Arcticibacter tournemirensis: one gene and its partner. The main gene of each other region encodes a partner of the protein of the gene in region 2 in a complex. Links are inferred from orthologs where the notes say so. Each region holds a gene or a part of one and is shown on either strand. Other genes may lie near its edges. The genes, in order: tsaD and tsaB.

Region 1 (3,302 bases), 3.1 Mb from region 2 along the record:
TTTAACAACTTTTTATAGGTAAACCACACATCCATGTTGGATATCACAATATCTGCTTCCGCCACCATGCCATTTATCAAAACACCCCTTGCCTGTGCGTCCCGAACAATTATTTCCTGCACAAGTGTGTTGTAATGAAATTTCACACCCAGGTCTTCTGCAAGCTTTACTAAAGATTTTGTAATACTGTACATTCCACCCTCTGGAAACCAGGCACCAAAGTGTTGTTCAAGATGAGGAATAATGTTAAGAGTGGCCGGCGCCCGGTAAGGATCTGACCCGTTATATGTGGCATAACGGTTAAAAAAACGAACAGTTTTGCTGTCCTTGAAAAACGAGCTGTTTGCTTCATTCATGGTCCGGAACGGATCAATAGCCGGCATCCGGAGAAATGACATCAGCGTCGGCAGGCGCAGATAGGTGCCGAGTTTATGAAGTGATCTTTCGAGAAAAACATGATGTGTAATTGCGTAGATATTTCTGCTTTTCTTTAAGAAGGCCTTAATAGCCTTTGCTGTATCAACCGTTTTATTTTCAATTTCAGACGCAAATTTATCTTCATCGGCCCAGGCCGATATGCGCGTTCCATCTTCATAAAAATAGCGGCAAACAATATCAAGCTTGCGGTAAGAGAAATATGCGGGGGGCTTTTTACCAGCCAGAAGAAAAAGTTCGTCGACATACTGGGGCATCGTGAACAAACTCGGACCTGCATCAAACCTGAATCCCTCAATCACGAATTCAGATAATTTACCACCTGCATAAGAGTTGGCCTCGTAAACGTCTACATCATAACCTTTTGCCCTCAGACGAATAGCTGAAGCGATGCCGGCAATACCCGCACCAATAACGACCGCTTTTTTTCTCTTTACGCTCACAGGTTGTGTCGTTCTACACGCCTTTTCCCCGGTTCACAAAATAGGCAACCACCGACGCCAGAATGAAAAGGAGCATGATCACTAACAGCCCCATCATTTTCCGCTTATTCTTATCTTTAAGGGCAATGTAAAAGTAGAAGCCCAACAAGGGGACTGCAAAAACAACGACAAAAAGTAATGTAGTTACCAGCATTTCAATTCAGGTTAAAAGTTCATTCGTGCGAGAGGGGCAATATCCTGTGAAGCAAAGTCTTTGTTCATATATTTATAATACCCTGCAATAGCAATCATAGCAGCGTTATCAGTGCAATATTGAAAAGCAGGAATAAAAACAGACCAATTGTATTTCTCTGCAGCCTCCTGCATCATAGCACGAAGCCCTGAATTCGCCGATACGCCGCCGGCAATGGCAATATCATTAATTCCATATTGTTTTGCAGCCTTTCTCAGCTTATTAATTAAAATGGTGATGATCCGGTACTGCACAGAGGCGCACACGTCGTTCATATTATTCTTCAAAAAGTCGGGATCTGCTTTTAGCCTGTCCCTCACAAAATAAAGAATAGATGTTTTCAACCCGCTGAAGCTGAAGTCGAGACCAGGAATCTGTGGTTCCGGAAAAGGGAATGCCAGAGGATTTCCCTCACGGGCGTATTTGTCAATCAGCGGCCCGCCAGGATAGGGCAAGCCGAGAATTTTTGCTGTTTTATCAAAAGCTTCTCCTGCGGCATCGTCATTCGTTTCACCCACAATTTCCATATTAAAGAAATCACGTACCAGGACAATTTGAGTATGCCCTCCCGAAACAGTGAGACAGAGGAAAGGAAACGCAGGTTTCGGATCATCAATAAAATGAGCCAGAACATGGGCCTGCATGTGGTTTACTTCAACCAAAGGTATATCATTTGCAAGTGCAAAAGCCTTTGCAAAAGAGGTACCAACAAGCAGCGAGCCTAAAAGACCTGGCCCGCGTGTAAAAGCAACTGCATCAATATCTTTTTTGTTTATTTTTGCTGCCGCAACAGCCTCCTGAACGACAGGAATAATATTTTGTTGGTGCGCCCTGGAGGCTAGTTCCGGTACGACCCCTCCATATTTTTGATGAACCGCCTGTGTCGCGATAATATTAGACCGCATTATACCGTCTATACAGATAGCTGCAGAGGTTTCGTCGCAGGATGATTCAATAGCAAGAATTGTAGCCAAACCGGATATATTATTTATTGTTGTGATTAATTAAACTGCAAAACTATTAAAAAACTACTTAAAATAACATTATGGACGCTATCGGTAATTATTCTGCTGATTGCATCCCTCTTTGTTGCATTGCAGTTTAAACCTGTACAAACCTATATTGCCAAGAGAACCGCGAAATATCTTTCAAAAGAACTGAACACGGTAGTAGATATTGGCTCTCTGTATATCAAGCCGTTTAAATCTGTGGTACTGGAAGGCCTTTACCTTCAGGACCTCGACAAAGATACTTTATTATATGCTCCTAAGTTCAGTGTCGATCTCAATCTTTTGTCAATACGCCTACGCAAAGTATCTGTAAATACGGCTCAGCTCGATAATGGAAAGTTCTTCCTTAAAAAGTACAAAGACGGAACCACCAACCTGCAGTTTATCATCAACTATTTCGACTCGGGTAAACCCAAGCCAAAAAAGAAACCTTCTAAAAGGCCTTACGATATTACCTTCGACAGGATCGTTTTAAACAATACCGCTTTAAGATACCGCAACTTCAACAGCAACGATACAATAAAGGGAATAAACTTCAATGATGTCTCTCTGTTCAATCTCAACACAACCGTTCTGAACCTCGATACCAAAAACCATATTTTCAAGGCAGGGATACGGAATATGAGCTTCAGGGAAAAGAGTGGCTTTTATTTAAAGAATCTAACCACCAATGCGGTTATCGACAGCAATAGCATGGAGTTCAATAAATTATTACTGCAGGCTGGCAATAGCACGATCAGAAACTACCTTTTGATGAAGTATTCACGATTTGGTGATTTCAATAACTTTGTTAAAAAGGTATTCGTCAGGGGCAACTTAAAAAACACGACCGTTTATTCAAAAGATATTGCTTTTTTCACTGACGCTCTTCGCCATATGGATATCAGTGTCAGAGTCAATGGTAATTTAAGTGGCTACGTTAATAATATCAAAGCCCGTAATTTTTCAGTTAAAGCGGGGCAGGCTACGTACGTCCGCGGAAACTTTGATATTAAAGGACTTCCTTACATCAATAAAACCTATTTGGATCTCAATGTTCAGCAGCTTTTCACGAATAAGAAAGACGCAGACTTAATCATAAAAGGAATATCCGGACAGTCTGGCCTTGTTCCCCCTATCGCTGGAAAACTCGGCAATGTTAATTTCAAGGGCAGGTTTGCAGGCTTTATAAAAAACTTCAGG
Region 2 (3,201 bases):
CATACTATTTATTTTCAATCTGAGGGCGGGCGCACAGCAATTTGCTTTGTATAATACAGGAACACTATACGATTCATTTGAAAATCCCTCACAAAAGGCGTTTATAACAGATAGCAGCCGGCATTACGCTTTTAACTTTTTCATTCCGGCTGCCGGTGTTAGCTATGGCACATCTGGACCAGGCCTTCCAACTATTAAAAAAGCTTTATATACCGGTAAATATGATGCACGAACGCTTTCTGAAGAAGAAACCGGGCTTACGCGTATTTCGTCGGCCGAAAATGCCTATCTCCTCACTTTCAAACTATTTCAATCAGTAAAATACCACCGCGAACTTGGTTTCTCATGGCAGGTCAGAACAGAGAACTATGGTGAAACCACAAATCAGACTCTTATTGTATTTCAGGATTACAAGCGCATCATTGACAAGCAGTTAGACAATCAACTCTTTGATAACAATATGTTTAACACCAATGTGTATGCCCAGTCTTATCATCAGTTCGGGTTTACCTTCCGTGAAAATTACAACAAGCGGCTGGCTTATGGGATAAAGTTGAGTTATCTGAGCGGAATTGCTTATAGCAAGATAAAAATCAATTCTTCCGGTTTAAACATCAACACGGAGACACTCGACTATGATGTCTACATTGACGGAGATCTGCGTACTAACTTTTACTACGACGACATCGAAGGTAAAATGATTCGTCCAGGGTTTAAAAATCCCGGACTTGCATTTAGCTTGAGCGGGAACTATAAATCAAAGCGCGGGTGGTACTTCCTTGCGAACCTGAAAGATATAGGCTTTATTAAATGGAGCAAAGATTCCTATATGTTCAGGGACAAAAACTATACGATTGAAGCTGGAATGGTAAAAGACAGCCTGTGGCATGAGATCAAGAGTAAACTGCAAAGGAAAGGTTACACTACTCTCATTAACGGAAAAGCCGAGATACTGTTCAATAAAGACCTGGGGAACTATCAGCCCAATCTCTTATTATCCAAAAATCTTTTTTACAAAGGAGGCGATATCGCATTGGTCAACACCTACAGATATAAAAGTCTCAATTTAAGTCTTTCTACCGATTATAACCTGAACAACTTTTTTGAAGTTGGTGCCCAGGTGATGATGAAATCACCAAATACAGAGTTTTTTCTGGGAAGCGACCAGCTTTTTAAAACCATGGATACACAAAAGGCCTTAATTAATTCAGACGAAACTGTAGGCAATGGCTATAGTGGAGCTTCCTTCTACCTGGGTTTTTCCCTGAAGTTCGGAAGGATTATGAGCAGGCCTCAGAACGACAATTACATTCCAGGCATAAACCTGAAGCCAGGCGCAAAACCAGGCTTCTTTCAGCGTATCCTTGGAAAAAGGCAGGAATGAAATCTGGCTTACAAGCCCTTGCCCCCTGCAATGAAGTCTTTCAGATAATACGGCTCAAAATACGCCACGTCTTCAAATTGCTGCTGACCGAACTTCTCAAAAGCAAGCTTGCTCATATCTGCAGCAGAGTTTATAAAATCGTCCACAAACACAGCATTTGGATTTGCTCCCAATACGTCTTTGCATTTCGGCGCCCCATCTCCAAAGAAGACAACAATATTTTGATCAAGCAGTTCAGCAAACGAATCGCTATCGATAATCTTTGCCTCCACCGGCTGGAGCACATTTACTGCCTTGTCGAAAACCGCAGTATACACTTCCATCCGCCTGGCATCAATCATCGGGCAGAACAATACCTCACGGGTCTGATATTGTTCCTGCATTTTTGAGGCCATAGATGTTAATGTATTTACTGAGATTAACGGAATGTCCAGCGCATAACATAGACCTTTAGCTGTTGAGACACCGATGCGAAGGCCAGTATAAGAACCGGGGCCCATACTCACCGAGACAGCATCAAGATCTTTCATGGAGTAATTCCCGGCCTTCATCACGTCCTCGATAAAAAGAGTGACCGATGACGCATGTGCATTCCGTTCATTAAGTTCTTTGACGGCGATAGTATTACCATCGCGCGATAAAGCTACCGAGCACGAAGTAGTAGCTGTTTCTATTTGCAGGATAAGTGCCATTAGGGCAAAGATGCGAATAAGATGACTTGAATAAAAGTTTTATGTTTAAGGCACAGGGTCGTGTCCATGACCTCCCCAGGGATGACACCTCGAAAGTCTCTTCAATGTTAGCCAGCCTCCTTTAAAAGGTCCGTATTTCTTAATAGCTTCAGCCCCATACTGCGAACACGTAGGTGTAAACCGGCAGGCTGCCCCTAAAAGCGGCGAAAGGAGATACTGGTACAAACGGATCAGCACCAGAAAGATCCATCCCAATACCCATTTAATTGCTCTGAGAACCGGCTTCAGCATAGGCCTTGTTTAATTGCTTAAAAACGAGAAGCAGTTTTTTCTCAATCACCTTGTATTCAACAATTTCCTTTCCAATATATTGCAAAGACAGAAGTAACTTCAGGTTGTGTTCGCGGAGAAATGAGTATAAAAATTCTTCCTTGTGGAGGCGGTAAGACTCGCGGATTCGCCGTTTTATGAGATTTCGTTCATTTGCGTGTTTAAACCTCCGCTTGGGAACGATAATAACGACCTGCGAAGGAAATACCAAATCACCGGATTCGGGAATATGAACGACTCTGAAAGGATATACAAGAAAAGAAGAACCGTTACTAAAAAGCTTACTCAGAAGCTTTTTACTGCATAACCGTTCTTCTTTTTTAAATGTGTACACTTTTGATTGCCTTTTAGCCTGATTGTGCAGAGTGATCTCCAGACCGTTTGGGCTGCAATCAAAAATTATGCTTTATGACGACGTTCGTCAGATACTGATAATCTTCTTCTGCCTTTAGCTCTTCTGGAAGCTAGTACCCTTCTACCATTTGCGGTGCTCATACGCTCTCTGAACCCGTGCTTATTTCTTCTTTTTCTCTGAGAAGGCTGGAATGTTCTTTTCATGATTATAAAAATGTAGCTCTTAAAAACAAGAGCGCAAATATAGGTAGATTTTTTTCAAAGTCAAATTAATTTATCCGAATAAAACATCCAGCAGGAAAGCTTGTAATTAACTTAAATCCTAAACCTGCAACGCACTACATGCAGCCCGCAATTCACATCATTGTAATTGCTGTGTAAGAGTAAGGACCACGCTCCTGTCAAACGAACAATTTTCCCTATTTTTGTGCGGTTTAGTTA

Evidence for each region.
Region 1: the proteins of tsaB (region 2) and tsaD are in contact, whole or in part, in a solved structure (PDB 4WQ4), measured with the Escherichia coli proteins. The link is inferred for Arcticibacter tournemirensis from one-to-one orthologs.

Annotation. Positions count from the first base shown.
Region 1 is NZ_VFPL01000001.1:1,149,118-1,152,419, reverse strand. The notes cover bases 84-3,057. They hold tsaD (tRNA (adenosine(37)-N6)-threonylcarbamoyltransferase complex transferase subunit TsaD), read right to left. Parts: upstream 2,085-3,057; coding sequence 1,083-2,084; downstream 84-1,082. Other genes in these bases: BDE36_RS04820 (translocation/assembly module TamB domain-containing protein), read left to right, coding at 2,205-3,057; BDE36_RS04830 (hypothetical protein), read right to left, coding at 892-1,071; crtD (1-hydroxycarotenoid 3,4-desaturase CrtD), read right to left, coding at 84-878. In the rest of the region: more of crtD, read right to left, coding at 1-83; more of BDE36_RS04820, read left to right, coding at 3,058-3,302.
Region 2 is NZ_VFPL01000001.1:4,212,577-4,215,777, forward strand. The notes cover bases 235-3,107. They hold tsaB (tRNA (adenosine(37)-N6)-threonylcarbamoyltransferase complex dimerization subunit type 1 TsaB), read right to left. Parts: upstream 2,077-3,107; coding sequence 1,393-2,076; downstream 235-1,392. Other genes in these bases: BDE36_RS17715 (DUF5723 family protein), read left to right, coding at 235-1,384; yidD (membrane protein insertion efficiency factor YidD), read right to left, coding at 2,122-2,367; BDE36_RS17730 (ribonuclease P protein component), read right to left, coding at 2,339-2,740; rpmH (50S ribosomal protein L34), read right to left, coding at 2,806-2,964. In the rest of the region: more of BDE36_RS17715, read left to right, coding at 1-234. UniProt on the Escherichia coli protein: Required for the formation of a threonylcarbamoyl group on adenosine at position 37 (t(6)A37) in tRNAs that read codons beginning with adenine.